Regions from separate parts of the Eubacterium sp. AF34-35BH genome, predicted to be linked through region 2. Evidence: riboswitches for the same ligand, from Rfam matches in the RefSeq annotation. Region 2 holds a riboswitch; the other holds the start of a gene.
The links. Region 2 has a riboswitch for FMN ahead of DWZ69_RS11105 (ECF transporter S component). Riboswitches for the same ligand answer to the same signal wherever they lie in the genome.

Region 1: another riboswitch for FMN. It lies ahead of ribD (bifunctional diaminohydroxyphosphoribosylaminopyrimidine deaminase/5-amino-6-(5-phosphoribosylamino)uracil reductase RibD); the one in region 2 lies ahead of DWZ69_RS11105 (ECF transporter S component).

The regions. Positions count from the first base shown of each region.
Region 1 is NZ_QUDZ01000006.1:31,599-49,774, reverse strand. Features, by position in the region: gene DWZ69_RS08075 (metallophosphoesterase) at 1-163, opposite strand, end outside; gene DWZ69_RS08070 (flavodoxin) at 222-671, opposite strand; gene DWZ69_RS08065 (MarR family transcriptional regulator) at 997-1,437, shown strand; gene DWZ69_RS08060 (cytidylate kinase family protein) at 1,437-2,726, shown strand; gene DWZ69_RS08055 (SseB family protein) at 2,922-3,350, opposite strand; gene ribE (6,7-dimethyl-8-ribityllumazine synthase) at 3,597-4,061, opposite strand; gene DWZ69_RS08045 (bifunctional 3,4-dihydroxy-2-butanone-4-phosphate synthase/GTP cyclohydrolase II) at 4,315-5,517, opposite strand; gene ribE (riboflavin synthase) at 5,536-6,240, opposite strand; partial or broken gene ribD (bifunctional diaminohydroxyphosphoribosylaminopyrimidine deaminase/5-amino-6-(5-phosphoribosylamino)uracil reductase RibD) at 6,203-7,334, opposite strand; FMN riboswitch at 7,602-7,716, opposite strand; gene DWZ69_RS08030 (acyltransferase) at 7,771-8,871, opposite strand; gene DWZ69_RS08020 (leucine-rich repeat domain-containing protein) at 9,224-10,126, opposite strand; gene DWZ69_RS08015 (leucine-rich repeat protein) at 10,324-11,277, opposite strand; gene DWZ69_RS08010 (6-phospho-beta-glucosidase) at 11,591-13,021, opposite strand; gene DWZ69_RS08005 (beta-glucoside-specific PTS transporter subunit IIABC) at 13,038-14,897, opposite strand; gene DWZ69_RS08000 (MurR/RpiR family transcriptional regulator) at 15,204-15,920, opposite strand; gene DWZ69_RS07995 (DUF2798 domain-containing protein) at 16,077-16,559, opposite strand; gene DWZ69_RS07990 (TAXI family TRAP transporter solute-binding subunit) at 16,910-17,878, shown strand; gene gltS (sodium/glutamate symporter) at 17,946-18,176, shown strand, end outside.
Region 2 is NZ_QUDZ01000012.1:1,611-15,651, forward strand. Features, by position in the region: gene tsaD (tRNA (adenosine(37)-N6)-threonylcarbamoyltransferase complex transferase subunit TsaD) at 1-683, opposite strand, end outside; gene DWZ69_RS11080 (ribonuclease Z) at 702-1,610, opposite strand; gene DWZ69_RS11085 (hypothetical protein) at 1,768-2,007, opposite strand; gene rimI (ribosomal protein S18-alanine N-acetyltransferase) at 2,081-2,533, opposite strand; gene tsaB (tRNA (adenosine(37)-N6)-threonylcarbamoyltransferase complex dimerization subunit type 1 TsaB) at 2,707-3,432, opposite strand; gene tsaE (tRNA (adenosine(37)-N6)-threonylcarbamoyltransferase complex ATPase subunit type 1 TsaE) at 3,429-3,854, opposite strand; gene DWZ69_RS11105 (ECF transporter S component) at 4,086-4,697, opposite strand; FMN riboswitch at 4,956-5,083, opposite strand; gene DWZ69_RS11110 (aspartate kinase) at 5,192-6,520, opposite strand; gene DWZ69_RS11115 (homoserine dehydrogenase) at 6,546-7,748, opposite strand; gene prfB (peptide chain release factor 2) at 7,956-9,074, opposite strand; gene secA (preprotein translocase subunit SecA) at 9,155-11,728, opposite strand; gene raiA (ribosome-associated translation inhibitor RaiA) at 11,976-12,515, opposite strand; gene DWZ69_RS11135 (C40 family peptidase) at 12,983-14,041, opposite strand, start outside.

The DNA.
Region 1 (18,176 bases), on a different contig from region 2:
CCGGTGTTAAAATTAATACCGTACCAACTATTGCTGCTATGTTCTTTTTAGACTTTTTCATTTCGCCTTTGCAGAAATCAACTGCTCTGTAAATTTTTCTAAAAAGGTAAAATATTACCACTCCAATTGCAATAATTGGAAGCACAATCCAAATAAAAATCATAAATTCTTCATCCTTTTATAGTTTAACCATATTGCATAAATATTTTTAACCTTGGCAATTAAAACCAAGCCTTAACGCTTCCGTTTAATAACTTTCCTTTTCCCCAATTAATATTAGGGTATTCTTTTTGTAAGTTCTTTTCTACATTTTCGATTCCACTTCCACCTGATGTAGCAAATGGTATTACTGTCTTACCTGAAAAATCATAGCTGTCTAAAAATGTATCAATAATCTTTGGTTCAACATACCACCAAATTGGGAATCCAACTAATACTGTATCATACATGTCCATATTTTCAACCTGCTTTGCAATTTCAGGCCTGCTTGCAGGATCATTCATTTCTACAGAACTACGACTTTTCTTATCCATCCAATTTAAATCTGCTGATGTGTATTTTTCCTTTGGCTCAATTTCAAATACATCACCATCTACCTCTTTTGCTAACTTATTAGCTGTTTTTGCTGTTACTCCGCTTGCACTAAAATATGTTACTAATACTTTACTCATATGTATCACTCCTTCTTTGATTGATTCTATCAAAACCTAATCCCACACCATATTCAATATAACACTGACTTCTTTACCATGTCTAATACCTATTATACATATATGGATATGCCTTTTGTGTATCTTATTTGTAAACATTTTTTATGGAATAAACATTCTTCCATAATTCTGTTGCACAAAACTGTTCTACTATGAATGTGTACTCATTTTTCTCTATCTCATAGGATGCACACTTGTTCCCAGTTCTCTCATTTGACAAATTTTAACTTGTCGTTTATATTTAGTTAGGTTTCTAACAATTAGATTTCTAATTAAGGAGGTTACTATGCAGGAAACACTTCACTACCTATTGATGTCTGATCATCTAATGGTACAAAAAGCTTTGGTTGCAAGTGTAAAAGACACCGGGCTAACTCCCGGGCAACCGAAAATACTTGACTACTTGCTTCACCATGATGGGGCTATTCAAAAAGATATTGCCATGTTCTGTCACATTGAACCGGCATCTTTAACATCTATTTTAAACGGTATGGAAAAAAAGGGATATATTGAAAGAAAAACAGCAGGCAATAATCGCCGCTCACTTCATGTATACCTTACAAAAACCGGGAAAAAATACGCTGACCGTCTAAACCTTGAATTTGCAAAAATCGAAACAGATGCATTAAAAGGTTTTACTGAAGCAGAAACAAATCAGTTACATAATATGCTCTATCGCGTATATGAAAATATGGCAAATACTAAAAAGAAAGAAGGCTTGAATTAATGAAACATTTAAAAATCAGAATACCAATGTATTTTATTGGACTTTTTATAATGACTATTGGTATTGCACTTTCCGTAAAATCTAATCTTGGTGTATCACCTGTTAGTTCTATTCCTTACACTATTACCTGTGTATGGGGTATCGAAATGGGAAAGGCAACTATTCTTTTCCACATCATACTGGTAATTCTTCAGATTTTACTACTTAGAAAAAATTTTAAACCGGTGCAGTTATTACAGGTTCCTGTTGGCGTAGTATTTGGATACTTTACAACTTTTTGTAACTATATGGTATCTTTTCTTCCAACACCTGAGAATTTAGCAATTCGTATTTTTATGGTACTTTTAAGCACTGTATTTGTGGCATTTGGTATTTTTCTATATTTACCGGCAGATTTGATTCCACTTGCAGGAGAGGGCTGTATGCAGGCTGTTTCTTCTGTTACCCGTATTGAATTTTCAAAAGTAAAAATTGGTTTCGACTGTACAATGGTTGTAGTATCAGCCGTTACATGTCTTGGTGCATTACATAGCCTTGGCAGTGTTGGTATAGGTACAATTATTGCTGCCATCTTAGTTGGTACATTAGTAGGTGTTGTTAATCGTGCTTTCGGTAAACAGCGTGATAAATTACTTGGTAAAACCGACGAAGCCGCTGTATCCGATGATGAATTTACTTCAAATTATGTAATTACCATTTCACGAGAATTTGGAAGTGGTGGTAGAGAAATTGGTAAGATTTTGGCAAAACAGCTTGGTTTTGATTACTATGACTCAGAACTCATACGACTTGTTGCTGAAAAAAGTGGTTACTCACCTGAATTTGTAGAGAAAAATGAACAGGTTCTTAAAAATCCTGTTCTCCATGATTTCTTTGCCTGGTATGGCGAGCCACTGGAAGAAACAGAACTACCTAAAGTAAATCAGCTTTTTATTAAAGAATCTGAACTTATACGTGAGATTTCACAGAAAGGTCCATGCATTATTGTTGGTCGACTTGCCAATTACATGTTAAAAGAACTGCCTACTGCATACCATGTATTCATCAGTGCTGATACTGCCGCTGAAATAGCCAGAGTTTCAGCTCGTGATAACATTTCAGAAAAGGCTGCTAAGGCTAAAGTTAAAAAAGTAAACCATGAACGTGCTGTTCACTGTAAATATTTTACTAAAACAGACTGGGGTAATGTTAAAAACTATGATTTGTGTATTAAGTCCGATGACTTTGGCGTTGATGAAACAGCACAAATTATTAAAACTCTTTTCCAAAAGAAAATGAATATAGAATAAAAAATTATAAAGAATATAATTTACTAACTTACAGGTCAAATGCGTGTTTGCTAGTGTAATTATATTTTTAAACAACAAGCATTCATAAACTACTAACAATAATGGTTAAGTATTCGTACCATTTTAGTAATTTATGACTGCTTGTTTTTTATCTATTGTATTCTTCCCATTTATGAATTAACAACCTGTCCTGTTTTACACAATGTTTCCTAATACAATATTAATTAATTTCTTATTTAGCATTATTGTTTTGTTCCATGGATTAAAAATTACACCTTCAATATCATTTGCACTTAAAGATGATTTCAACAATTGATCCATGTCTGCAAGGAATGTGGACATTACCTGATTTCCACCTTTCATTTCCTCATCAAAACTTGTAAACGCTGCCCACCATTTCTTGCCATCAGGAGTTTCCACAACCTGTAATCTTATCTGATTATCTCCCCTTGGTGGCTCCACAGCTATAATCATCTGTGCTTTCTTTGTCATTGTTCTACGAATAACCGTAAGAGTATGTGCCAACATTTCATAGCTACTTTCTTTTTGTAGTGCCTCAATAGCTTCCTCGATTCTGTAGTTTTCTTTTAACCCTGCATCGATTTTTTCATTGTCCCTGTGCATAAAATTTCACCCCTTTGTACTTTCATTTCTTCCGAAATTTACCTTTGCTATTTAAATTTGAATCCGATAAAATCCAATATTTTTGCAACATTATTGTTTAAAATTAAATCCTGGTTAAAATTTAAATCATACTTTTTTATTATGATTAGTATACCACCAACAGATGTTTTTTTCAGCAGAAAATCTCACTATTTTGCATTTAGGTTGTAATTATTTTATGCAATTTTTTAAATTTGTAAATTAATATTATTTTATTTTTCTAATTAGATTTACCATTTCAATAGCGCCAAGTGCACACTCGTATCCTTTGTTTCCAGCCTTGCTTCCTGAACGTTCAATTGCCTGTTCAATATTTTCTGTAGTAATTACACCAAACATTACAGGTATATCATTTTCCATTGAAACTGCTGCAATACCTTTTGATACTTCATTGCAAACATAATCATAGTGACTTGTGCTTCCTCTAATAACAGCTCCTAAACAAATTACAGCATCATATTTTCTGCTTTTTGCCATTTTTGATGCAACAAGTGGAATTTCAAAAGCACCTGGCACCCATGCAACGTCTACATCATCTTCGTTTACATCATGTCTTACCAAACCGTCAATTGCTCCACTAAGCAATTTTGATGTAATGAACTCATTAAACCTTGCCACTACAATTCCAACTTTCATGCCTTCTGCTACTACTTTTCCTTCTAAAATATTCATTTTCTTTCCTACCTTTCATATCTTAATATATCAACACTATCCCCTATTCTCTGCCCAGCTAAATACTTTATCGAAAGCACGCTCCCGCTGCGTTCCGCTCGTAGCGGTCCTATAAAGCCGACTACGCTGCCTTTATGGACCGACGGCTCCACAGCACTTTCTTATAAAGTCTTTAGCTGTGCAGAGAATATTTTTAGTTGTTGTTTTTACTTATTTATTTTTGTCTTTGATTATTTATTAATCTTCTCTTTTATTATTTGTACTGGAGAATATGTCCCATTTTGTATTGTTTTGTTTTTAAGTAATATAAGTCATATTCTGTTGCGTCCATTTGAATTGGAACTCGTTTAGATATTTCCATTCCAAATTCTTCTAACTGGTATACTTTGTCAGGATTATTTGTTAAAAGTTTCAAACCTTTTACGCCTAAATCTCTTAGTATCTGAGCGCCGATATAGTATTCTCGCTCGTCTCCTTTGAATCCTAATGCTAAATTTGCTTCCAAAGTATCCATGCCTTTTTCCTGAAGCTCGTATGCTTTTAATTTATTTATCAAGCCAATGCCTCTACCTTCCTGTCGCATATAAAGTAAAATTCCTCTGCCTTCTTTTTCAATTTGAGTCATTGCGGCAGCAAACTGCTGTCCACAGTCACATCTAAGGGAACCAAAAGTATCACCTGTAAGACATTCTGAATGAACTCTGCAAAGAACGTCTTTACCATCTCCAATATCACCTTTTACTAACGCAATATGGTGTTCACCGTTTAATTTATTTACATATCCATATGCTGTAAACTCACCATATTTTGTTGGCATTTTTGTAACTGTCACTCTATCCACTAATTTTTCGTGTACTTTTCTGTAGTGCTGTAAATCTTTAATGCTAATCATTTTGATATTCATATCCTTAGCCAACTGAACTAATTCTTTAGTTCTCATCATTGTGCCGTCTTCACGCATAATTTCACAGCAAAGTCCACATTCCTTTAGACCTGCCAATCTGCACAAATCCACTGTGGCTTCTGTGTGGCCGTTTCTTTCTAACACGCCATTATCTTTTGCCAAAAGTGGAAACATATGTCCCGGTCTTCTGAAATCTTCCGGTTTTGCATTTTCGTCAACACACTTCATAGCTGTAATTGAACGTTCTGCTGCTGAAATTCCTGTTGTTGTATCTACCCCATCAATTGAAACTGTAAAAGCTGTTTCATGATTATCTGTATTATTTGTAACCATTTGAGGAATTCTAAGTTTTTCCACATACTCCTTTGACATTGGCATACAAATAAGTCCCTTTCCATAAGTTGCCATAAAATTAATATTTTTAGTTGTGGCAAACTCTGCTGCACATATAAAATCTCCTTCATTTTCTCTGTCAGGATCATCTGTTACTAAAATAATTTTTCCATTTTTTAATTCTTCTAAAGCTTCTTCTACTGTATTAAACTGATACATTTTCTACCTCTCTTTCTATCAAAAACCATGCTTACTTAAAAACTCCATAGTTATTCCTGAATGGCTTTTTGTTTGCTTATTGTCTGATGACTCATTATTTTTTAATGATTGATTATGACACTCAACCACACCTCCGCCAAAGCTAATCAACCGTTCCACATATTTTCCAATAATGTCATTTTCCAAATTAACAACATCACCAACTTTTTTATCTTTTAAAATCGTTACCTGAACTGTATGTGGAATTGCTGAGATTGCGAAATTCTCATTACTCACTTTTGCAACAGTAAGGCTGATTCCGTCTATTGTTATGGAACCTTTTTCTACGATATATTTAAGTATTGTAGGGGCTGTCTTAATGGTGTACCAAATTGCATTATCGTCTTTTTCTATTTTTGCGATTGTGCCTACACCATCCACATGACCTGAAACTATGTGACCACCAAATCGTCCATTAGCAGCCATTGCTCTTTCTAAATTTACCCTACTGCCGGTTTTCAGATTATTTAAAGATGAACGTCTCAAAGTTTCATGCATTACATCAGCTTTGAAAAACTGACTTTCTATTTCAGTTACTGTTAAGCAAATTCCATTTACTGCAATGCTGTCACCAATTTTTGTTTCTTCTAAAACTTTTGTAGCACTAATAGTTAATATTGCTGAGTTGGCAGATTTTCTTATGGTTTTAACAGTCCCCATTTCCTCTATAATTCCTGTAAACATTAGCCTCACTCCTTTATGTAACTTTCAATTAAAATATCTTCACCAAGAATGCTGACCTTACTTTTTTCAAGTTTTAAGCTTTCGGCTGGCAACTTAAATCCCTGTCCTTCAACCGGTGTCTTGGCATCTTTCCCGCCAAAAATTTTAGGTGCAATGTAAATTTCTGTTTTATTAACAAGTCCCTTGGATACCATTGACCAGTTAAGAGTTCCACCACCTTCAACAATGACACTGTCAATATTCATCTCCCCTATTTTTTTCATCAGGCTTTCCAAACTTACTTTGCCATTTTCATCAGGTAGCTGAAGAATTTTGCATCCTAGCTCTTCATAAATTTTCACCTTTTCTTCTTCAACATTTCCCGTTGCAATTATTGTTTGAATATCTTTTGCTGACTGTACAATATTCGATTCAATAGGTGTTCTTAAATTAGTATCACATATAATTCTTGTTGGATTTACACCTTCAGGGATTCTGCAGGTAAGCATTGGATTATCTTCCAACACTGTTTTAACCCCTACCATAATTCCACTGTATCTATGTCTATTATTATGTACATGCTCTCTGGCTTTTTCCCCTGTAATCCACTTAGACTCTCCTGTGTAAGTAGCAATTTTCCCATCAATAGTCATTGCATATTTTAAAATTACATACGGTGTTTTTGTTTGAATATAGTGGAAAAAAACTTTATTTAAACTGTCACATTCTTCTTTTAAAATATGGGGTTCAACTTCTATTCCATTATCCTGTAAAATCTTAATTCCTTTGCCTGCTACTAATGGATTAGGATCATCTGAACCTACACAAACTTTCTTTATACCAGCCTGAATAATTGCATCAACACATGGTGGCTGTTTTCCTTTGTGACAACAAGGCTCCAATGTAACATACATGGTAGCTCCGGTCACATCATCAGTGGCGTTTGCAAGAGCATCTCTTTCCGCATGCAAGTCACCATACTTGTGGTGGTAGCCTTTGCCAATAACTTTTCCATTTTTCACAATAACGGCACCTACCATTGGATTCGGCGATGTATAACCCATTCCTTTTTTTGCTAAATCCAGTGCCATTCTCATATAATATTCAGAATTCATTTTTCACCTCCTGATTTTTTATAATCGAAAAGCCCTGAGCATATGCTCAGGGCTTTCGAATAATCTAAGTTACTTAATTAATTCTTGTTAATACTGATTAACATTTAAGTAAATTATTGAAGTAATTATTAACATTATTTCATTTTAAATTTGCTATATGATAATTACTAATTTTGAACATATCTGCCAAACATATTATTATTCAAAAAAAACTCTGGAAATATCTTTCCAGAGCATATAACTATCAATATAAATTTTAAATTTATTCCATATCTTCTTTCATCCAGACTTTACTGTCGGCTTCGGAGTTTCACCGAATCATGCCTTCCGGCTCGTGGGCTTTACCACCGGTAGGGAATCGCACCCTGCCCTGAAGATTTATTCAATTTTCATTTAAGACTATACTCTACATATATCTAAATGTCAACTTTATTTTTTAATACAATTCCTTGTTTAATATTTTTATATTCCTTAATTTGCTAATTACTACCTTATTCAAAAATTTTTCACATATAATGTCTATGCACGCACATACAATAAAAATCAAAATAACACTTGTGATTGCACTCACTATTAACATTGCTCCACCTTCCAAATACTTTTCCGGACACTTGATAATATCATTCCATAAAAAGTATCTCATCGTGTCACTGTTAGCATGTATCAATAAAATACCGAATGTTGTTTTTGACAATGTATTAATTATTTTGCTATTTTTAATATTTATGTTCTTAAATAAGATAAATAACATAATTGCCATTGTAATAGCCATAAATTTATTAGCTCCAATGACAAAATGATATATATCAATTTTCATTGTGTAATTAAACACATAGATGCTAATACATATTACTACAGCAGAAATAATTGTGCCTACTAATCCCACTCTAAAATTATCCCATTTTTTATTACCATATTTTCTTATAAAAGCCCCAATTAAATATACTGTAATGTACCATCCCAATCCTTCAAAATTGTCTCTAACAAATAAATATCCCTCACTGTCTATCTGAAAAAAGAACGTGCTAAAAATAGAATATAATGCTATTAAAATAGATAGTAATATAATCATTTCCTTTTTATTCATAGCATTTATAAGCTTATTAATAAAAGGAATCAACAAAAATAATGCCAAATATAAAGCTACAAAACTATCATATCCTGTTCCATAGTTTTTTATAAAAGGAACAAATCCATACAACAGATTATATTTTCCTAAAGGATAATATCCTGCAATCAGAAAAGCCCCATTAATTACCAGAAAGTAAAAAGCATATTTCACAACCAAATTACACCACTTTAATAATGTGACTGATTGTTTACACATAAAAAAACCTGTTATGATTATAAAGCCATCAATAGCAATCTTTCCACCACATCCGAATATTTCTATCCCTATCATTTTTGCTGACATTTTAGCTGGTGTAAAGAACGCTTTTATACCGGAATTTACCACATAATGATGTGCTATTACCATTATAATCAAAACAATTCTCAACAACTCTATATTTGATTTTCTCATTTTTTTTATTTCCATTTTTCACTCTTCCCTCCTAAATTTTGACAATTATCTTTAATTATAACACACAATAGTCTATGTTCAATAAATTCTTAGAAACACCAGCTAATAACACCAAATTTCAAATTTCTACAAGAAAGGATGTCGCTTACGACATTCTACGCACCGAGTGCGTGTTGCTTTAGCAACATTTTTCCTTTCGCGCGAGTGGGCATCCATAGTGGAACGTTTTTTATATAATAAGAAATTTTGAAGGAATTTCTTATTATATAACAAAGCTCTGGAAATACATTTCCAGAGCTTCTAATTATCAATATAAATTTAAAATTTATATTATTAGTTATTAATACACTCTCTTTATAAGCTATCTTTATAATTTCACAACATTGCTCCATTTTGTGTACAATGTCTTGCCACCTTTTTTTCTATACGCTCTATATTGGAATATGCTTTTTACGTCTTTAGGTGCAATTTTATTTTTGCTTACAAACTTGCCCATTTTTCTGTCAAGTTTACCATAACTTGGAATGTAACTTTTTTTAGTTTTCTCCACAAAAGTCTTTTTGATTTTTTTATTCTTTTTACTACTAATAGTTATTTTTACCTGATAACCTTTAGCTGTGTCAACATCATTCCAAGTAAATGGATATAACATATAAGGCTTTATCTTTTTAAAAGATTTAGTGTAGCTTATTTTTGTAACAGTATTCAATGCTCTTTCAGCCATTTTCACTGAATTGGGCAAATAAATTTTCTTTACTTTGGCTGTGTAGAAAGCATTTTTTCCAATGTTTTTTACTTTAGGACCTTTAACTGTCTTAAGTTTGCCACAGTTTGCAAAAGCCTCTTTTCCAACATCTTTAACATTTTTTAAATTGATTTTTGTTAGATAATTACATTCTGAAAATGCATAGTCTTTTATTTTGTTTACATTATTTAAGTCGATATTCTTTATGTAACTTCCTGCAAATGCATGTTCTGCTATCACTTTAACTTTCTTAGGAACCGTTATATCTACAACTCCGCAACCGGCAAATGCATAAGTACCTATTGAAGTAATGTTGTCTTCCATTTTGATAGTTTTCAACTGTGCATTATTAAATGCATGTTCCGCTATTTTCTCAACTGTTTCAGGGATGGTATAGCTACCACCAATATTCTTTTGTCTTGGATAATAAAGTATAGTCTTTTTGTCTTTTGAAAATAAAATTCCATCTTCTGACATATACTTAGGATTGTCTTTATCAACATTTACACTTTCAATGCTATTCATTGTCCAATGCCAAATTTCATCTATACTTCCGGTATAATTTTTGTCTATTGTTATTACTCTGTAATCTGAGCCATGCTAAATTTTATCTATGCTCACTTCACCGCCTGTATTCTCGCTGGCACCTACAATATTTACCTGAAAACACATAGTAAACGCTAATAATATTAGTAAGAATTTTTTCATAACTTTCTCCTCCTTTAATCTGCATCATGCCATGAATCATAAACCATATAATCACTCCACTTTGTATACACTTTTTTATTCTTTATGTATTTATAGGCCCTTACCTTTGTTTTTATAAAATAGTGCTTATACTCCGAAAAAAAATCTATTTTTAAATTTTTGTCATATCTAAAGTCGTAATTTAATTCTCTAAATTTATTTAAAACTTTTTTTCTTATTTTCTTGTCATAGACATTTTTTGATGTTTTTGCCCTTACAATTTTCTTGTCTTTTGGTTTAAATCCACTATATATTACGCTCTTAACATCATAGCCTTTTGCTTTTGAAATCTTATACCATCTATTACAGCTATATACATATGGCTTTATTTCTTTAAATTTTTTATTAGTTTTTATTAAAATATTGCTGTCTACAGCACGTATATCCAGCTTTGCCTTCTGATTTAACTTTATTTGCTTTATTGCGGTATTATTTATACCCTGTTCTTCAATTCTGCTAATATTATTTGACACAATCTCTTTTAGATTTTTGCATTGTGAAATTCCATTAGAATTTATTTTTTTTGCTTTATTTAAATCAATCTTTTTCAATGATGTACAATTATAAAAAGCCTTATTTTCTATAACTTCGGCACTTGTAATTAACTTGTATGACTGTGATTTACTTCTTGGAAAATAATATAAAATCTTTCCATCTTTTGAATAAAGCACCCCGTCTATAGCCTTATATTTTGAATTTCCTTCTGCCACTACAAACTCTTTTTTACAATCTACATATTGGTATTTTGTGTTGTACACTGCATCACCACGATAATTTTCATCAATATAAATCTTATCGTATGATGTTCCATGTCCTTTTACATCTTCAATATTAGTAATATTATCATTTGCACTAACACTAATCCCAAATAATATTGTTGTTACCAATATACTAAATATCATTGTTACTTTACATAGTTTTTGTTTCATAAAAAAACCTCCTTTGAGAAAAAAGAAAAGATTACTTGCTAAATATGTAAGTAATCTTTTCTTCGCTTAAATTGTTCTACATTGTTTTAATTACTTCATACTCTATTTACATTATACATTTTTTTTAATTAATTCAAATAACGGTGCAAGAGTTTTCACATTATTTTATCTATATACTTTTAAACGTAGGATTTTTACTATTTATTGCATTAGCAAATTAAAAGTTTAGCAAATAAAAAGGTAAAAAAAAAGACTGTGCCTTAACATTTTCAAGCTGTTAAAGTACAGTCCCTTCGATTACTACTATGTTTTATTATAATTCTTCACCATTGGAAGCTATTACCTTTTTGTACCAGTCAAATGACTTCTTTTTGCTTCGTTTTAGTGTGCCATTACCTTCATTATCTTTGTCAACATAGATAAATCCGTAACGTTTTTTCATTTCTCCTGTTGTAAATGAAACACAGTCAATACAGCCCCATGGTGTGTACCCCATAAGTTCTACCCCATCGTCAATTACAGCTTTTTTCATTTCTTCAATGTGAGCTTTTAAGTAAGCTATTCTGTAATCATCATCGATTGTTCCGTCTTCATTTACAGTATCAATTGCGCCAAATCCATTTTCCACAATAAATAGTGGCACCTGATATCTTTCATATAACAAATTAAGTGCATATCTAAGTCCAATTGGATCAATCTGCCAGCCCCAATCACTTGTTTTTACATAAGGATTTGGAACGCTTCCAGGGAAGCCATCTACACCATTTCCATCTGCAACATGGTCGGCTTTTACAGCATTTGTCATATAGTAACTTAATCCTACAAAGTCAACAGTGCCTTCTTTTAATATCTCCCTGTCTCCTTCTTCCATTTGAACGTGAATGTTTTTCTTTTTCCACTCAGGCCATACATAAGATGGGTATTCGCCTCTTACATGAACATCACCAAATAAATAGCGGTCATGCATTGCTTCAACTGAATACATCATATCTTCCGGTTTACATGAATATGGATATAATGGAACACACGCCATCATACAGCCAATCTTAAAATCAGGATTAATTTTATGTCCTTCTTTTACTACCATGGCACTTGCCACTAATTCGTGATGTACCACCTGATACATACATTCTTCAGGATGCTTTTCATTATTGAAAATCACACCTGAGCAAGTATATCCGAAAAGTGGATACTCATAGTTCTTCTGGTTATTAATTTCGTTAAAAGTCATCCAATATTTTACTTTGTTTTTATATCTTTCCATAACGGTTAGTGAGTACTTTACAAAAAAATCGATAACTTTTCGATTTTTCCAGCCCCCGTACTCTTTCACAAGATGATATGGCATTTCGAAATGAGATAGTGTTACCACCGGCTCAATTCCGTATTTTAGTAGTTCATCAAAAAGATTGTCATAGAATTTTAATCCCTCTTCATTTGCCTGTTCATCATCCCCATTTGGGAAAATTCTTGTCCAGGCAATTGAAGTACGAAAACACTTGAATCCCATTTCAGCAAATAACTTTATGTCTTCCTTATAGTGCCCGTAAAAATCTACTGCTTCATGATTTGGATAATAATATCCATCTTGTACTCCGTCTGTGATTTTCCTATCTACACCATGAGCTCCGGCTGTTAAAACATCGGCTATACTTACACCTTTGCCTCCTTTATTCCATCCACCTTCCACCTGGTGCGCGGCAACAGCTCCACCCCATAAAAAATCTTTTGGTAACACGCCCATATCTAACTCCTCTCAATTATACTGTTAAAAATGCAATATCCTTAACAGCTTCCTTTCTTCCTGATAAAACCTGAACATCCTTTGATGTATCAGTTGTTATAAACATAACTGTTGCATCGTAGCCTTCTTTCTTAAGAAGTTCCACGTCAAATTCCACAAGTAAGTCACCTTTCTTGACTTTATCTCCCTGTGAAACATAAGTTTTAAAACCTTTTCCTTCAAGCTTTACTGTATCAACACCAATGTGAATTAATACTTCTGCACCATTTCCATCTGATAAGCCTACTAAATGGCCTGTTGGAAATACTGCGTCAACATTACCATCAAAAGGTGCATATACTTTTCCATTTTCAGGTTCAATTCCTACACCTTTTCCCATTGCTTCTGAAGCAAAAGCTTCGTCTTTTACCTGATTTACAGGAATAACATTTCCTGTTACAGGTGCTACAAATTCACTTGTAGCCTCACCATTTGTTTCTGTTGTTTCATTTGATGTTTCAATTTCCTTTGTTTCATCATCTGCTTCATCTTCAAAACCAACAATGTATGTAAGCACTGCACCAAGCACGAATGCTACGACAATTGAAATTACCAAACCGATAAATGGTGTTAAATGACCAGCCTTAAAGTAAGCAGGTAATGTAGCAATACCAGGCATATTGTAGCTCCATGACACTGCATGGAAAGCTCCACCAATAGCACCACCAACTGCACCGGCAATACAGCCACAAATCATTGGTTTCTTTAATCTTAAATTGACACCATAAATTGCAGGTTCTGTAATACCGAAAAGTCCTGTAATTGCTGCTGATGCTGAAACACCCTTCATGTCTTTATTTTTTGTCTTAAGGAAAACTCCAAATGTTGCACCTGCCTGTGAAAATACGGCTGATGCCTGAAGTCCTGTAAATGTGTCATAACCTAAGTTCGCGTAGTTTCCTACTGTTACAGGTGTAATTCCCCAGTGAACACCGAAAATTACAAGAACTTCCCATAAGCCACCTACTACAAGTCCGGCAACTATAGGACTTAAATTGTATAATGTATTGTAAATACCACCAATTGCTCCACCAATTGTATTTCCAATTGGTCCAAATGCTAATAAAGTAAGTGGAACCATAATTGCTATTGTAAACATTGGTGTAAATAAGTTTCTAATAACGATTGGTAAATATTTATCGAAAAATTTCTGTACGTATGATGCAATCCAAATTGATAAAATAATTGGGATTACTGATGATGTATAGCTTAAAAGCTGTACTTTCATGCCTAAAAAGTAAACAGGTTTTGCTGCATTAACCATTGCAATGTAATCCGGGCAAACAAGTGCACAGGCAATAACTAATGCAATAAATGTATTAACACCAAATTTCTTTGACGCTGTAACTGCTATGAGTACAGGTAAAAATGTAAATGCTGTCCATGAAATAAAGTTTAGAATCTGATATGTACCACCTGCTGTATCAATTGCATTTAATGCAACTAAAACACCTAAGATACCCTGAAGAATACCACATGCTGCCAATGTGTATAAAAATGGAGCAAATATTGCAGAAATTACATCAATAATTCTACTTACTATACCTACTTTTTTGTTTCCTGTTCCTTTTGCTGCTTCTTCATCAATTGTAACCATCTTAATCATGTGCTCGTAAGCGTCCTTTACATGATTTCCAATTACTACCTGAAACTGTCCCCCAGCCTGTACTGTAGTAATTACTCCCGGAATTTTTGCTACTTTGTCTTTGTTTACTATTGATTCATCTTTAAGTATAAATCTAAGTCTTGTAGCACAATGAGTTACGTTGGTAATGTTGTCATTACCGCCAAGTTCTTTTAACAGCTCCATAGCTGTCTTGTAATAATCGATTGCCATGTTTTTCTCTCCTTCTCTTCTATATTTCCATCAATTCTTTATCAACTAAGAATATTTTATCATACAAGATTTTTATTTCTACAAATCTGCGTTTTATGTAACGTATGAGGACGAAAAAAATATGTTACAAAGCCGTAACACCTTGTAACATATCCTTGATTAATTTTCATTTATTTAATTTCTACGATTGTGCTCCTATTTTTCTCATGATTTTCGTTTAAATAATATGATTTGTCTGCTTTCTATCTTTTGTTTTCTTTTGATAAAATCTACAGCCTTCTATCTTTTGTCTTTATTTGATAAAATCTACAGCCTTCTTCCAATTGCCTCTATCAAATAAATGACAGGTATCTGAGTTGTTGTATTAATATGATTACCATGTTCATGGTCCGTAACATAATAGGTCAAATTATAATCAGAAAGATTTGACAAGGTTGATGTTCCCTTATTTGTAATACTGATTATTTTACATTTGTTCTTTTTAAAATCATTTGCCATTTGAACTATCTGTTCTGTTTCTCCTGAAACGGAAAGTGCAATTACAACCGCATTCTTTATGCCTTCCATAATAGGAAAATATGGATCCTCTATGTACTGACTGAATTTTCTCAAATTTGAGAAGAATCTTGCACCGTATTTTCCAAGGATACCTGACGTACCAAGTCCAATAAAAATAACCTGGTCAGCCTGTCTTACAACCTGGGCAATTTCATCCAATTCCTTTTGATGTATGCCGGAACCTATTTTATAAAAATACTCCTGTATCTCCTTTACATCTTCGTTGTTCTTTTTGTTTTTCTTTGTCTCTTCTTCAAGATACATTTTGAATTTCACTTTAAATTCAGAATATCCATCAAAACCTGCTTTTCTGCAAAAACGCATAACAGTGGCTGTTGATACATGAACCTCATCAGCTAACTCCCTTACAGTCATGTATTTTACTACATTTTTGTTCTTCATAATGTAGTCATAAACCAGCATCTCCATATCATTAAACGACTTAAGAATTTCGTAATTAAACATATTGTACCTCTTTACAATCTAATTAATCGCACCAATTTTTATATTATACCATAAACCGAATGTATATGGGATGTTTAACTACAACTTCTTCATATAAATACTAAATTTTAAAATTTGAATTTGAATATTATTTTTTAATTGGATACTTTTTTACGTTTATGCCAGAACTTTTCCTTCAGGGAAAACTGTTCTGAAAACTTTTCTTACTAATGGTCCTGCTACGATTAACTGTAACGGCAATGCCATTATAAAGTTAAATGGTATGTTATGTAACCATATAAATAATACATTTGACCACTGACCTGTAGTAACTGAAACCTCTACAGCTCCGTATAATGACATGATAATTACCATAGGTACGACCATTGAAACTGACACACAAATTGTTGTTTTTAATGGGCCATCACCTGGCTTTACAAGAAACTTAAAGGCAAAACCCTTTGCTAATCCTGAAACAACAAACCAGTCACAACACATTGCAAAAATATAAGCAATTGGAAATCCCAACCAGGCTTCCTTTATCGACGCTGCTGACAAGCCTCCCATATTAAGTGATACGTTATAAATACTCATAACAAACACCATTGTAAAACACATCATGACTGTAAAAATCAAACTTTCTCTCTTATTATGTGGCATTTTTTTCTCCTTAAACTCTGTAGCTTATTTCAGGAGCCGTTTCAGGCTTCGGGGGGGGGGGATTTTCCACAGTTTAATTATTTGTAATTACCTGCCTTGATTTCACTACTTTTTAATTATTTTTTACCGCAAAAAGTTAGCATAATAATTTTTTGTTGTCAACTGACTTTTTTGAATTTTTTCCTATTATAGTGTAAAATATTAATGTACTTATAGAATTCAGAAACTTCTATATAATAAACGATTATATTCAGTAAGTATTTTAAACAAACACGAATATGTTTTCTTGCTTTATGTTAAATATTTCTGATGATTTTTAAGTCACTACTAAAGAACAAGGAGTAACGATTTTGAAAAAATTATTATGCATTATTTTAACCCTTGTAACCATAACTCTTACAGGTTGTGGTTTCGGGGATAGCACTATTCGTTTTGGTGCTGCAGGACTTGGTGGCATGTACTATTCTTTCAGTACGGCTTTTACGGAGCTTGCAACAAAAGAAAACGACAAGCTAAAATTTGACGTTAAGACTACTGCCGGTTCAGCAGCTAACTTACGTCTTTTGTCAAAAAACTATATTGATGTAGGTATTTCACAGATGGATTTAATTGATGATGCCTACTATGGAACACCAGAATTTAACGGCAAGAAATACAACGGCTATTCAGCAATTGCCGGTCTGTACAAAGAAGCCTGCCAGATTGTAGTCCTTGATAAGTCTTCAATTAAAACCCTTGATGATTTACAAGACAAAACAGTAAGTATCGGTGCTTCTGAGTCAGGTACGGAATTAAATGCCACACAAATTCTTAAAGCCAGCGGTTTGTGGGATAATAATTTAGTAAAAACAAAAAATCTTGATTACACAGATGCGGCAAAACAATTAGAAGATGGTGAGATAGATGCTTTCTTCTGTACTTCAGGTGTGCAGACAACTGTTGTTGAGGAGCTTGCAAAACATGCCAGTATCCGCTTTATTGATATTGACAGCAAGTGTGCCAAGAAGCTAAAAGCATCTTACAAATTTTATGATTCATTTACTATTCCAGCCAATACATATACAGGCCAAACCAAAGATGTTTCAACACTTTGTGTTAAGTCAGTATTGTTAGCCAGAGATGACATGTCAGAAGACACTGTAAAAGAATTAACAGCCCTTCTTTTTAAGCACGCAAAAGATTTCCAGTATTCACTACAGGCTGATTTGGATTTCAACGAAAGCGATGCTACAAAGGGTATAACAATTCCTTTCCATCCGGGAGCCTGTGCTTACTATAAGGAAAAAGGAATTACAGTTTCTTCAGAAGACAAGAATTAAAAAGAAAGGAAAAGTATATTGATAAATAACTTTCATAATGAATGTTATTACAGTATATTGGAATAAAATGAATATACAGTTAGATATGTATCAGACACTTGCCATAGCAGTTGTAGTGTTGATACTTGGACAATTTTTAAAAAGCAAAATTGATTTTCTTGAAAAATTTTGTATTCCTGCACCGGTTGTAGGTGGTTTACTTTTTGCAATATTCACCTGCATCTGTTATGCAACAGGTTTAGCAGAATTCTCATTTGACGATACTTTAAGAGAAGTTTGCATGGTATTTTTCTTTACA
Region 2 (14,041 bases):
GACAAGTTAAGCTGATTTAGTACAGCAGATTTCAAACCGCTGAAACTAAAGTCATATACACTGTCAGTTATTTTTGCCCTAGGAAATTCGTATGCATGTGGATTTCCATCCTTTGAAATTTTATCTATTTTAGGACCACCTGGATATCCTAAGCCTATTGCTCTTGCCACTTTGTCAAAGGCTTCTCCTGCGGCATCGTCTCTTGTTTTTCCAAGAATCTTATACTTGCCATAATCTTCTACCACAACAAGGTGAGTATGTCCACCCGATACAACAAGGCATACAAATGGTGGTTCTAACTCTTTGTTTTCCACATAATTGGCGCAAATATGTCCTTCAATATGATGTACTCCAACTAAAGGAATATCTTTAGCAAAACATATAGCTTTCGCTTCCGCTACTCCCACTAAAAGTGCGCCTACTAACCCTGGTCCGTATGTAACTCCTATTGCATCAATTTCATCTAATGTTGTTTTAGCATCTGATAAAGCCTTCTCGATAACATAGTTAATGTTTTCAATATGTTTTCTTGAAGCTATTTCAGGTACTACGCCTCCATATAATGTATGTAAATCTATTTGTGAAGATATGACGTTAGATAGCGCTTCTCTTCCATTAACAACAACTGCTGCTGCTGTTTCGTCACACGAACTTTCAATTGCTAATATTTTTATATCTTTCAAAACAATACCTCTACTTTTCTAATCTTCAAACATTAAATCAACAGACATCCCATCTTTTCCTGTCTTTGCATTTGGGAAAATGTCTGTAACCGTATCTAAATAAAGCCATGGTTTTACAAGAGATGGGCTGTAGTGTGTCAGCCACATTTCTTTTGGATTGGCTTCTTTTGCGATGTTTGCAGCTTCCACAAAAGTCATATGTTTGTGTTCTTTCGCTTTTTCTTCTTTATCAGGTTCTCCATACATTCCTTCGCACACAAATAAATCTGCATCTTTTGCAGCTTTAGCAATGTTTGCAACAGGTCTTGTGTCAGTTGCATATGTTACTTTTAAACCTTTTCGTGGGGGTCCCATTACCATATCAGGTGTGAAAACCCGGCCGTCTGCCTCAACTGTTTCACCTTTTTGTAAAAGACTCCATTTTTTTATTGGTATATCCAGTTCTTTTGCTTTTGTGGCATCAAACTTTCCGCTTCTGTCCACTTCAATTGAATATCCGTAACATGTTATGCTATGTTTTACCTTAAAAGCTTTTATTCTGTATTCTTCAAACTGAATTGTCTCCAAATCTTCTGATAATTCAATAAACTTTATATCAAAAGGAAGTTCAGGTGCAATTGTTCTAAGTGCCCTTACAACTCTTTCCAAACCTTTTGGTCCAATCATTGTAAGTGGCTCTTTTCTTTCAGCATTTCCCATAGTAAGCAACAGGCCCGGAAGTCCACTTATGTGATCAGCATGATAGTGTGTTATGCATATTACATCAATTGGTTTAAAGGTCCATCCCTTCTGTTTCACTGCAACCTGTGTACCCTCCCCACAATCAATTAATATGTTACTTCCATTATATCTGCACATTAAAGATGTCAGCCATCTTCTGGGAATTGGCATCATTCCTCCTGTACCTAACAAACATACGTCTAACATTCTCTTCCTCTTTCTTTTCTGCAATTCTACAGTTACTTTTTATTTTTACTACCTACAGGAATTCCAAATAAGTTCTTTATTTTTCCTGTCATTCTCAGAAATTAGAATTTTCACAATAACGCTTTATATTCTTTGTTGCTATCTGAAATCAGAATTTCTATAACAATTCTTTATATTCCCTGTCGTCTACAGGGATTAAAAATTCTCCCGTTATTTTGTCGTAACATTCTTCGCACAAATCAAAAAAATGTTCTCTTCCATCTTTGTTTGAAAAATAGTTCCATTTATATTCTACAGTAAAATTGCCTTCTTTTATAATTTCATTTTCTACGATTAATTTCTTCCCACATTTATTGCAAGTCACTTCCACTAATTTTTCATCTTCGTATCTTCTCATAACTTCCTCCTAAAATAAATATTTTTTATTTTATAGGTTTCACACGTAAAATAATAGTGGAAAGTAATGTATTTTATAGATTTTGTTTCCACATTATAACTGCATTTTCTTTTGGTTTTTCGTAATAATCTTTTCTAATGCCGGCCTCCTTAAAACCATTCTTTTCATATAGTTTTATTGCGGGCACATTAGTTTCTCTTACTTCTAAAGTGAGATTTTTTATTTTTTTATTTTGTGACCAATCAAAGATATAGTCAAGCATATTCTGGGCAATATGCTTTCTTCTGTGTTTAAGAGAGACTGCAACATTTGATATATCAGCCTCTTCTCCAAATACATACATACCAATGTAGCCTACAATTTCATCATTGCACAAAGCTACTACAAAATTGGTATTTTCACTTTCCAGAGAATCTTTAAATGATTTTTCAGACCAGGGAATAGAAAATATGCTTTGTTCAATTTCAAAAACAGCAGGAATATCCTCTATGTTCATTTTTCTAATTGTTATTTTTTCCTGTTCCATATTTTAGTCCTACTCTTTATATTATATTTTATACTTCAGCCTAATTCTTACTTTTTGTATTTTCACTACGAAATTTTGTTCTGCTTAATTTTAATTAAAATTTTTATCTTTTTTCATTATTAATCTCTGTTGTATTTTAATTAATTTTTTGTTTTATTTCTTTTCACACAGATTTATTTTTCTGCCTGCGCTTTTTCTTTGGCTAATTTTTCTTTAAGTTCTCTCTCTGCCTGAGATAATCTTAAATATTCAGGTTTATGGTCTGCCGCTTTTTCAATTTTTCCCTGAGCATAATAGATTTCACCAAGGGCTGCCACACTTGAAGCTTTCTGTCCATTCATAGATGCAGGTGCATAGTAATGCTCTGACTTCATTTGGGCGTCAATAATTTCTTTTCCTTTTTCAACACCATCGCCAAGGAAAATCACAGCTTTACCTGTTTTATCTAATTCTTCAATTAAGTCCTCAAGCATCATAATGCACTGTTCTTTTATTGTTTGCATTTCTGTGCCTTCAAATTGATAAATTCCTGTATAAACCTGTCCTCGTCTCGCATCCATAATTGGACAAACAATATACTGTGACGAAAACATATTGTACGCCAAAGCGTCCATTGTTGGAATATTTATGATTGGAATACCAAGCGCCAAGCCGAAGCCTTTTGCTGTGGCACTACCTATTCTAAGTCCTGTGTAAGAACCGGGACCTCCTGATATTGCTATAGCATCTACTGTTTTCATATCAAGTTCAATTGTTTTACACATTTCATCTATCATTGGTAGCAATGTTTGAGAATGTGTTTTTTTGTGATTAATTGTATATTCTGCATTTAAAACTCCATCTGTTGTTACGGCAACTGTTGCTACCATTGCAGAGCTGTCTATTGCTAATATTCTCATAGTCCCTCCACTGTAATCTTTCTATAGTCTAATCCTTTTTCAAGATTTTTATCTATTTCAATATTTATTGCTTCCTCGGGTATTAATTCATCTATTAATTTTGACCATTCTATGAGGCATACGCCTTCTCCGAAAAAGTATTCCTCGTATCCGATTTCATACATTTCTTCAGGATCACCAATTCTATATACGTCAAAATGATATAAAGGAATTCTCCCCTCCTCGTATACCTGTATAATTGTAAATGTTGGACTGTTGACGTTTTCTTCAATGCCAAGTCCCTTTGCAAATCCCTGAGTAAACACAGTTTTTCCAACTCCTAAATCTCCATTTAGGCAAAAAATCTGACCAGCCTTTGCTTGCTCACCCAGATTTTTTCCTAATTCAAAAGTTTCCTTTTCGGAATTTGTTTCGTATATCATCTATCCTCCAATATATTTAGGTTAACTTTGTTTTCATACTAGGGTACATCCTAGCGTAATGCTTTTTGTGACATATTATTCTTTGAAATTTCTATTGCATTAAAAAGCACAGAAATATGCCATACTGATTAGTATAAACAATATTTCTGTGTTTTTCAAATTTTTCTATGTTTTAATTTGACGATTGTGTTTTGATTTAGCCATATACTTATTTTTTTAAAGTCAATATTTTTATTTTTTTGAACCAATCTCTTTTATAAATGAACTGATTCTTTTGTAGACAACGGCTGTGATTAAACTGTCGATTACAGCTTTTAAAATATTAAACGGTCCTACACAAATAAGGACGAATGTAAATTTGTTAGAAATAGCTCCGTTGATTTTTGCTCCCATTCCAATAATTGCATCTAATGGCATGCCGAAAGCTTTTACATAAAAAGGAATTAAAACCCAATAGTTAATGGCAATTCCAGCAACTGCCATTACAAGTGTACCTACTGCCATTCCAATGAACGCGCCCATTTTTGTTTTCTTATACTTGTATATTAAACTTGCAGGAACAACAAATGCACAACCAATTATGAAGTTTGCCAAATCTCCAACGTAGGCTGTTGATGTTCCTTTTACTAATAATTTTAATAATATTTTTATTGCTTCAATAAACACGCCTGCCAATGGTCCCATTATAAATGAACCAATTAGTACAGGAATTTCACTTAAATCTAATTTATAGAATTCCGGCGCAATTACAGGAATCGAAAAATCAAATAAGTGTAAAACTAAAGCCAATGCTGAAAACATCGCTATTAAAACTATGTTTTTTGTTGTAAATGTTTTTTTCATTTATATTACCTCCAATTTATAACATTAATGTAACAAAGAATGTCCCTTGCGAAATTTTACACACCAAGCGCAGGTTACTTTAGTAACTTTTTTCTTTTCGCTGGGGTGGTAATCCCTAGCGTAACGTTTTTTATTTAATAAGAAATCACACACAACTTTACGTGAGTGATTACCCCCAAGCTTGACAAAGAGCCAAAAAAACAGCAACCAAAATTTCTCCGGTTGCTGTTTTTACTACTGCATGTAACAGTAATTATATTCTATCTTCTCTCATCCAGACTTTACTGTCGGTTATGGATTCTCACCATATCATGCCAATAGGCTCGCTGACTTATGCTTAAGCAATCACAGCCGGTTAGGAATTGCACCTTACCCCGAAGAACTTTATTTAATTTTCATGTTAATGTTAATACTTTGTTATTATGTTGTCAAGTTTGTTAATAACTTATTCTTCACATAATACTAACGTTAATAAAAATTACTTTTTTACTTATTTATTTTTTTACTTTAATGAATGCATTGTAAATTGCACGTAATGCAACTTCAAAATCTTCTTCTGCTACACCGATAATGATGTTAAGTTCTGAAGATCCCTGGTCAATCATTTTAATATTAACTCTTGCCTCTGCTAAAGCTGTGAATAAGATTGCAGCTGTACCTCTGGCACTCTTCATTCCACGACCTACTACTGCAATAAGGGCAAGGTTACTTTCAATAAATAACTGGTCAGGATGTACTCTTGAACGGATTTCGTCAAGAATAGCTGTTTCCTTTCCTGCTAATGCATCTGTCTGAATAACAACACTCATTGTGTCTACACCTGATGGCATATGTTCAAAACTTACATTGCTCTTTTCCAATGCACGAAGTACATTTCTACCAAAGCCTACTTCGCTATTCATTTTGTCCTTTTCAATATTAATTACTGACATACCCTTCTTGCCGGCAATACCTGTAATAATATGTTCACATGGCTCAGCAGTTTCTGAAACAATCATAGTTCCTCTATCCTGTGGGCAGTTTGTGTTTTTGATATTTACAGGGATACCTGCTGCTCTAACAGGGAAGATAGCATCTTCGTGTAAAACAGTAGCTCCCATGTATGCTAATTCTCTAAGTTCTGCGTATGTGATTGTGTTAATTGGACTTGGATTATTTACAATTCTTGGATCGCAAATTAAAAATCCACTAACGTCTGTCCAGTTTTCATAAATCATTGCGTCTACTGCTCTGGCAACAATTGAACCTGTTACGTCTGAACCACCTCTTGAAAATGTCTTGATAGTTCCGTTAGGCATAGAACCGTAAAATCCCGGAATCACTGCATATTCAGATTTTGCAAGCTTTGGAGCTAACTTTTCTGATGTTTTATCCCAATCAAATTCTCCTCTTTCATTGAAGAAAATATATTTTGCAGCATCAATAAAATCAAAACCTAAAAATTTGGCTAATACTTTACTGTTTAAGAATTCACCACGACTGGCTGCATAATCTCTACCTGCCATATGAGAGAATGCGCCCTTTATAATGTCAAAATCTTCGTCCAACGAAAAATCCTGAATGCCTAAGCCTTCAATAATTCCATTATATCTTTCCTTAATAAGATTAAACTGTTCTTCAAATTCTTCACCTTCTGAAGCTAATTCATAACAGTTATAAAGCATATCTGTAACTTTAATATCTTCTACAAAACGTTTACCCGGTGCTGATGCAACAACAAAACGTCTTGTTGGATCTGCTAAAATAATATCTGCAACTTTTCTAAACTGGTTTGCATCAGCTAGCGAACTACCACCAAACTTTACAACCTTTGTTTCTTTCATAACCTGCCTCCTAATTTATCTTTTATTATCCTTCAATTCTAATTCTAGAGATTACATTTCCTAATTTTTCAGCTTTTGCATCAAAATCCTGTTCGCTTAATTTTTCTGTAGCAAAACCGATTTCTCCTGAAATTCCTGCAGCAATGTATTCTACATTTCCAAATACAGCCTCAACTTCTTCTTTTGACTTTGTTGTTCTAACAAAGAACTTCTTCTTTGATTTTGAAAAATCTTCAACTTCAAGCTTTTCTTCTTTCCACATTACAGTTGTAGAAACATTCAAATGTCTAACGCTATCAACTACATCAGATACTACCGCACTTGCTGTAGGGAGTTTGCCTGCACCACTGCCGATAAATACAAGGTCACCTACCATGTTTCCACGTACTAAAATACCGTTAGTTACACCACTAACGTTGTATAATGGATGGTCAGGTGCTAAAAGTCTTGGTGCTACTGAACATACAATACCTGTATCTTCGTTCTTGCACTTTCCTAATAACTTAATTGAACGGCCCATTTTCTTTGCATACTTAAAGTCCTCAGCAGTAATTTTTGATATACCTTCTGTGTAGATTTCTTCAAAATTAACTGTCTTTCCATTTGCTAATGAAGCTAAAATTGCAATCTTTCTAACCGCATCATAGCCTTCAATATCTGCTTCAGGATTACGTTCTGCATAACCTAATTCCTGTGCTTTCTTTAAAGTGCTGTCAAAATCAGCACCTTCTTTATCCATCTTTGTAAGAATATAGTTTGTTGTTCCGTTTAATATTCCTGTAATTTCACAAATCTTATCCGCTGTAATATGCATGTTCATTGGACGGATAATAGGAATTCCGCCACCTACAGCAGCTTCAAATAAGAAGTTTCTATTATTTGACTGAGCAATCTTAATAAGCTCAGCACCATATTTTGCAACTAACTCTTTGTTAGATGTACATACACTCTTCTTTGCTAATAATGCTGACTTTACAAAATCATAAGCTGGTTTTAACCCACCCATTACTTCAATTACTACTTCTACTTCAGGATCGTTTAAAATAATATTGTAATCATGTACTAAAACGCTTTCACATGAATCTCCAGGAAATTCTCTTAAATCTAATACATATTTTACGTCAATTTCTTCACCTGCATTTGCAGTAATAAGCTCTTTATTTTCATTTATAATTTCGAATACACCTGAACCTACTGTTCCGTATCCTAAGATTGCTACCTTTATCATATTTCCTCCTTAATTGTGTTCTAGCCCTTTAGGGTGCAAATTCTTCGTAAATTTTAGCATGGTTAAATATTTTTATCAACTAATTTTAAGCTGTTTACTTTGTTTTCATAACAAATTATTACATATTTATTAATTTTTTTAATAAATCGCATGGATTTTTATGCAATATTGTGGTAGTTCGGTAAAGTGTTAAAGTGGTTTGTGATGTTAACTTTCCTCATTACCTGTATTAATCCATTTCAAATATCCATTAATAAAAGGATCAATGTAGCCATCTAAAACCTTGTTAACGTCAGTAACTTCAACGTTAGTTCTATGGTCTTTTACCATAGTATACGGTTGCATTACATAAGACCTTATTTGGTTGCCCCAACCAATCTCTTTTACTTCACCTCTGATTCCTGAGCGCTTTTCTTCCTCTTCCTGTTTTTTTAGCATGTATAATTTTGCCTTTAACATTTTCATTGCCTTGTCTTTGTTCTGAAGCTGTGACCTTTCATTCTGGCATTGAACAACTATTCCTGTTGGCAAATGAGTGATTCTAACAGCAGATGATGTTTTGTTAATATGCTGTCCACCTGCGCCACTTGATCTATATGTATCAATTCTTATATCGTCATCATTAATTTCCACATCTAAATCTTCCTCAATATCCGGCATTACATCTAAAGATACAAATGAAGTCTGTCTTTTGCCTGCTGCGTTAAACGGTGATATTCTAACAAGCCTGTGAACACCTTTTTCAGATTTCAAATAACCATAGGCATTTTCTCCATTAACCTGAAAAGTTATTGACTTTATTCCTGCTTCGTCACCATCTAAAAAATCTAAAACTTCAGTCTTATAACCTTTTGACTCTGCCCATCTTGTAAACATTCTATAAAGCATACTTGCCCAATCGCAGGATTCTGTTCCACCGGCTCCTGCATTTAATTTAAGAATTGCGTTACATTTGTCATATTCTCCTGATAAAAGAGTGTCTATTTTTGTTTTTTCAAAATTTTCTATAAATTCATTTAACTGTTCTTTTACATCTTCAACGATAGACGCACCTTCCTCTTCATTGCCCATATCTATCAAAATTCCAATATCTTCATAATCGCTTTGGATTTTTGAAATTGTGTCTATTTGAGATTTAAGATTTTTCAATTCCTTCATCAGCTTCTGCGATTTTTCAACATCATCCCAAAACTCCTGTTGTTCCATTGCTTCTTCAATTTCGCGTATTCTGTTTTCTTTTGTTTCAATATCAAAAGAAGCTGCAAGTTCTTTTACTTTATCTTTGTACTGATTCCACTCATATTTGTATTGTTCAAATTCAACCACAATATTCCCTCACTTGTTGTTTTATAATTTCAAGAAAAGGCGGGTAATCCCCGCCTTCTCGCAATTTTTATTATATGAACTTATGCTTTACGTCCACAACAGTTCTTATATTTCTTTCCACTTCCACAAGGACATGGATCATTTGGATAAACCTTAGCTTCAACTCTCTGCTTTGGCTTCTTAACTCCATCTGAGTCATCTTTGTTTGTTCCTGTAACTTCTGCTACCTCTTCACGTTCAACGTTCTGCTCAACCTGAATATGATATAAAGTCTTTACAGTATCAATCTTAATATTTTCAATCATATAGCCAAACATTTCGAAACCTTGAATCTTGTATTCAACAGCCGGATCTTTCTGACCGTAAGCCATAAGACCAATCCCCTGTTTCAACTGTTCCATATCATCTAAGTGATCCATCCATTTCTGGTCGATTACTTTAAGAAGGACAATTCTTTCAAGTTCTCTAATATGTTCAGGTTCTGGGAATTCTGCTTCTTTTGCTTCATATAATTTCAAAGCTTCTTCCTTTAATTTCTGTTTGAATTCAGACTTTGTATATTTTGCAAGTTCTTCCGGTTTGCTCTTTAACTTAAATGGAATAATTTCAAATAATGACTGAACTAAACCTGCAATATCCCAATCTTTTGGTGACTGATCATCGCCTGCAAACATATCAACCTGAGATTCAATAATTTCGTTAATCATCTTGATTATTGCATCTCTCATGTTTTCACCGTTAAGAACTCTTGCTCTTTCAGCGTATATGATTTCTCTCTGGTCATTATTAACCTTATCGTATTCCATAAGGTTCTTTCTTATACCAAAGTTATTTCCTTCAATCTTCTTCTGGGCTCTTTCAATTGTACTTGTGAGCGCCTTGTGATGTAACTCTTCGTCTTCAGGTACCCCTAATGCATTAAATACTGACATTAATTTTTCTGAAGCAAAAAGTCTCATAATGTCATCTTCAAGTGAGATGTAGAACTTAGATTCACCAACATCTCCCTGACGACCTGAACGACCTCTTAACTGATTATCGATACGTCGTGATTCATGACGCTCTGTACCAATAATCTTAAGTCCGCCTGCTTCTCTTGCTGCATCATCAAGTTTAATATCAGTACCACGACCAGCCATGTTAGTAGCGATAGTTACTGCTCCATGTTGTCCTGCCTGTGCTACAATTTCTGCTTCTTTTTCATGATATTTAGCATTCAATACCTGATGTGGTATACCACGTTTCTTTAAGATATCACTAATCTCTTCTGAAGCATCAATGTTAATTGTACCAACCAAAACAGGCTGTCCTTTTGCATGTGACTGTTCGATATCATCAGCTACTGCTTTTAATTTACCACGCTTTGTCTTAAATACTGCATCTTCGTGGTCAATACGGGCAATTGGTCTGTTTGTTGGTATTTCAACAACGTCCATGCTATAAATATCTCTAAATTCTTTTTCTTCAGTAAGGGCTGTACCTGTCATACCAGCCTTCTTTTCATACTTGTTAAAGAAGTTCTGGAATGTAATTGTAGCAAGTGTCTTACTTTCTCTGTTAACTTTTACATGTTCTTTTGCTTCAATAGCCTGATGTAGTCCATCAGAATATCTACGACCAGGCATTATACGACCTGTAAATTCATCAACGATTAATACTTCGTCGTCTTTTACAACGTAATCCTGATCTCTATTCATTAAGTTATGTGCTCTTAAAGCTAAAATAACATTATGCTGTAATTCTAAGTTTTCAGCATCTGCATAGTTATCTATGTGGAAGAATTTTTCAACCTTTGCAATACCCTGTGCTGTAAGGTTAATAATCTTATCCTTTTCATTTACTAAGAAATCACCATCTTCTTCGATATCAACACCCATAAGGGCATCCATCTTGCTCAATTCAGGACTTGCCGTTCCTCTTTCCATCTGTCTTGCTAAAATATCGCACATTTCATAAAGCTTTGTAGACTTACCACTCTGACCTGAAATGATAAGTGGTGTTCTTGCTTCATCAATAAGAACAGAGTCAACCTCATCGATAATACAGTAAGCTAATCCACGCTGAACTAACTGTTCCTTGTATACAACCATGTTATCTCTAAGGTAATCAAATCCAAGTTCGTTATTTGTAATATATGTTATGTCGCAGTCATAAGCTGCTTTCTTGTCTTCATGTTCCATGTCTGAAAGGACACAACCAACTGTAAGTCCTAAAAATCTATGAACCTGTCCCATCCATTCAGCATCTCGAGTAGCAAGGTATTCATTAACTGTTACGATATGAACTCCCTTTCCTGTTAATGCATTTAAATATGCCGGAAGTAAACATGTCTGTGTCTTACCTTCACCTGTTTTCATTTCTGCTATACGTCCCTGGTGAAGAATAATACCACCCATTATCTGACAAGGATAATGTTCTGTTCCAAGAGTTCTTCTTGTTGCTTCTCTTACTAAAGCGAAAGCTTCAGGAAGTAAATCGTCTAATGTTTCCCCCTCTGCATATCTTTTCTTGAATTCTTCTGTTTTTGCTCTCATTTCATCATCTGTTAATTTTTCCATTTCAGGTTTAAGAGCTAAAACCTTGTCTAATGTATGCTTATGTCTTTTTAATTCACGCTCACTATGCGTGCCAATAATTTTGTTAATTACACCCATTGTAATCTCCTCTTTAAATTTATTCTGATCTGCAACGTGGTATCAATTGCTGTTTTCAATCAATTCCCATTGCCAAAGTATTTCACACACTATCGAATATATTAACATTTTACCGTTATTAATTCAACATATTAGATTTTATTTTATTGTAAATTTTGTAAACTTTCCGTTAAAAACAAAGGAATCGCTGTTAACATACACTAATATGTCAACAGCGATTATGCTTACTTAAATATCCCGCAATATTCTAGTCGAAGTTTGGTTCGATTAATCCGAATGTACCGCCCTTTCTCTTATAAACCACGTTCACTTCATCTGTTTCTGCATTAAGGAATACAAAAAAGTTATGTCCTAATAATTCCATCTGAATACAAGCTTCTTCAGCATCCATAGGTTTAATGCCAAAGCTCTTTGTTCTTACAATCTTAACTACATCTTCGTCCTCATCTTCATAATCAGCTTCAATGTAATCATTTGTGAAATTGTCGCGATATGATTTTTTCTTGTCAACTAACTTATTCTTATATTTAACTAACTGACGTTCTATTGTCTCCTCTACCATGTCAATAGAAGCATACATATCCTCACTAACTTCTTCTGCTCTAATAATGCCGCCCTTTACTGGAATTGTTACCTCCACTTTTTGGTCGTTTCGGTTAACACTAAGAGTAACATCTGCTTTTGTCTCTTCTGCGAAGTATTTGTCAAGCTTACCAAGCTTCTCTTCTACAGCGCCTTTGATGCCCTCTGTCACCTCAATATTTTTTCCGAAAATTTTAATTTTCATGGTACCACTTCCTTTCGTTATCTAGTAACTAGATTATACCATAAACCACCTACTTTTAACAACGAAAATCACACATTTTTCATTAGTTATATTTTTAACTATCTTTTTGTGCATTTTATACAATTTTTGCGTTTTTTCGTACATTCGATTACATTTAACATAATTTTACCATTTTCTAGTTATTAACATGTATTAACATAGATTTTTTTTAGATTTTATGGGTTATTAACCGACTTATTAACATTATTAACTTTTTTCACACAGATTTTATGTAAATCTTTGTCGAATTATAAAAGAACAGATGTTTTGTGTGGAAGTTATGAAATTGTGCATTTTTCACATATATCCTTGACAAATGTGGTGACTTTAGTTTTATAAAACAGGCTTTTTTTAGAGATAAAAAAAGACCTACAACATATAGTAACATAAGTCCTATATGTTGTAGGTAATAATGCTTTTTTATTAAATTAGTTTATGATTCTTCTTGCTGCACAAGGTGAACCCATACCACTTATTATAATTCCTGTTTCTTCTGTTGATGCATGTATTATCTGACCACCGCCAATGTACATTGCAACGTGAGAAATTGTTGAACTATTATATTTGTAGAATAATAAATCCCCCGGCTGTAATGAACCTAATGAGACAGCTCTTCCGTTGTATACCTGAGTATATGATGATCTGTTAAGTGAGTATCCAAAGTGTGCATATACTGACATTGTAAATCCTGAACAGTCTGTTCCGTTTGTTAAACTTGAACCGCCATATACATACGGATTACCTAAAAACTGCTTTGCATAAGCAACTACTGCTGATGCCCCGCCTGATGATGTCTGAGTATCATTATTCTGTGGTGCCTGTGTTGTCTGCTGTCTTGTTGTTTTTGGTGCTGTATATGTATTACTGTTACTGTTAGTATTTGTATTCTGTCTTGGCTGTGCTTCACCTATTTCTTCTTCCTCAGAAGCTCTCTGCTGTGCCTGAGCCTTAGCCTTGGCTGCTGCCTGAGCTGCTTTTCTTGCAGCTTTCTCTTTTTGTCTCTGTGCTTTCTTAATAGCCTTTTCTTCCTTCATTGTAACTGCTGTGTCCATATCAACACTAACTTTTACAAAATCTGCTGAAACCCAACCACTAACGCCATTGGCAATCTTAATCTTCACCCATTTGCCATCAGCGCTGTATTTTCTAATTGAATAATCTTCGTTACGATATACGTTTGTAACAATATCTGACTTGGTAGATGACTTTTCTCTAACGTGAACACCTGTTGCTGTTACATTAGCAAAAACATAACCATTATCTAATGCTCTTGACTGTGCCTTGTTACCTGTTACAAAATATTCAGCCTTAATGTATCCTGTACAATTACCAGACTTTATCTTGTACCAGCCATTGCTTGTCTCTTCAATAATTGTGGCTCCACAGTTATTATAAATCTTACCAACTCTTTTCCCTTTTGCTGAAGGTCTTCTTCTAACATTTACATAACCTTCTCTACCACCTTCAACCTTTGCGATGGCAATATT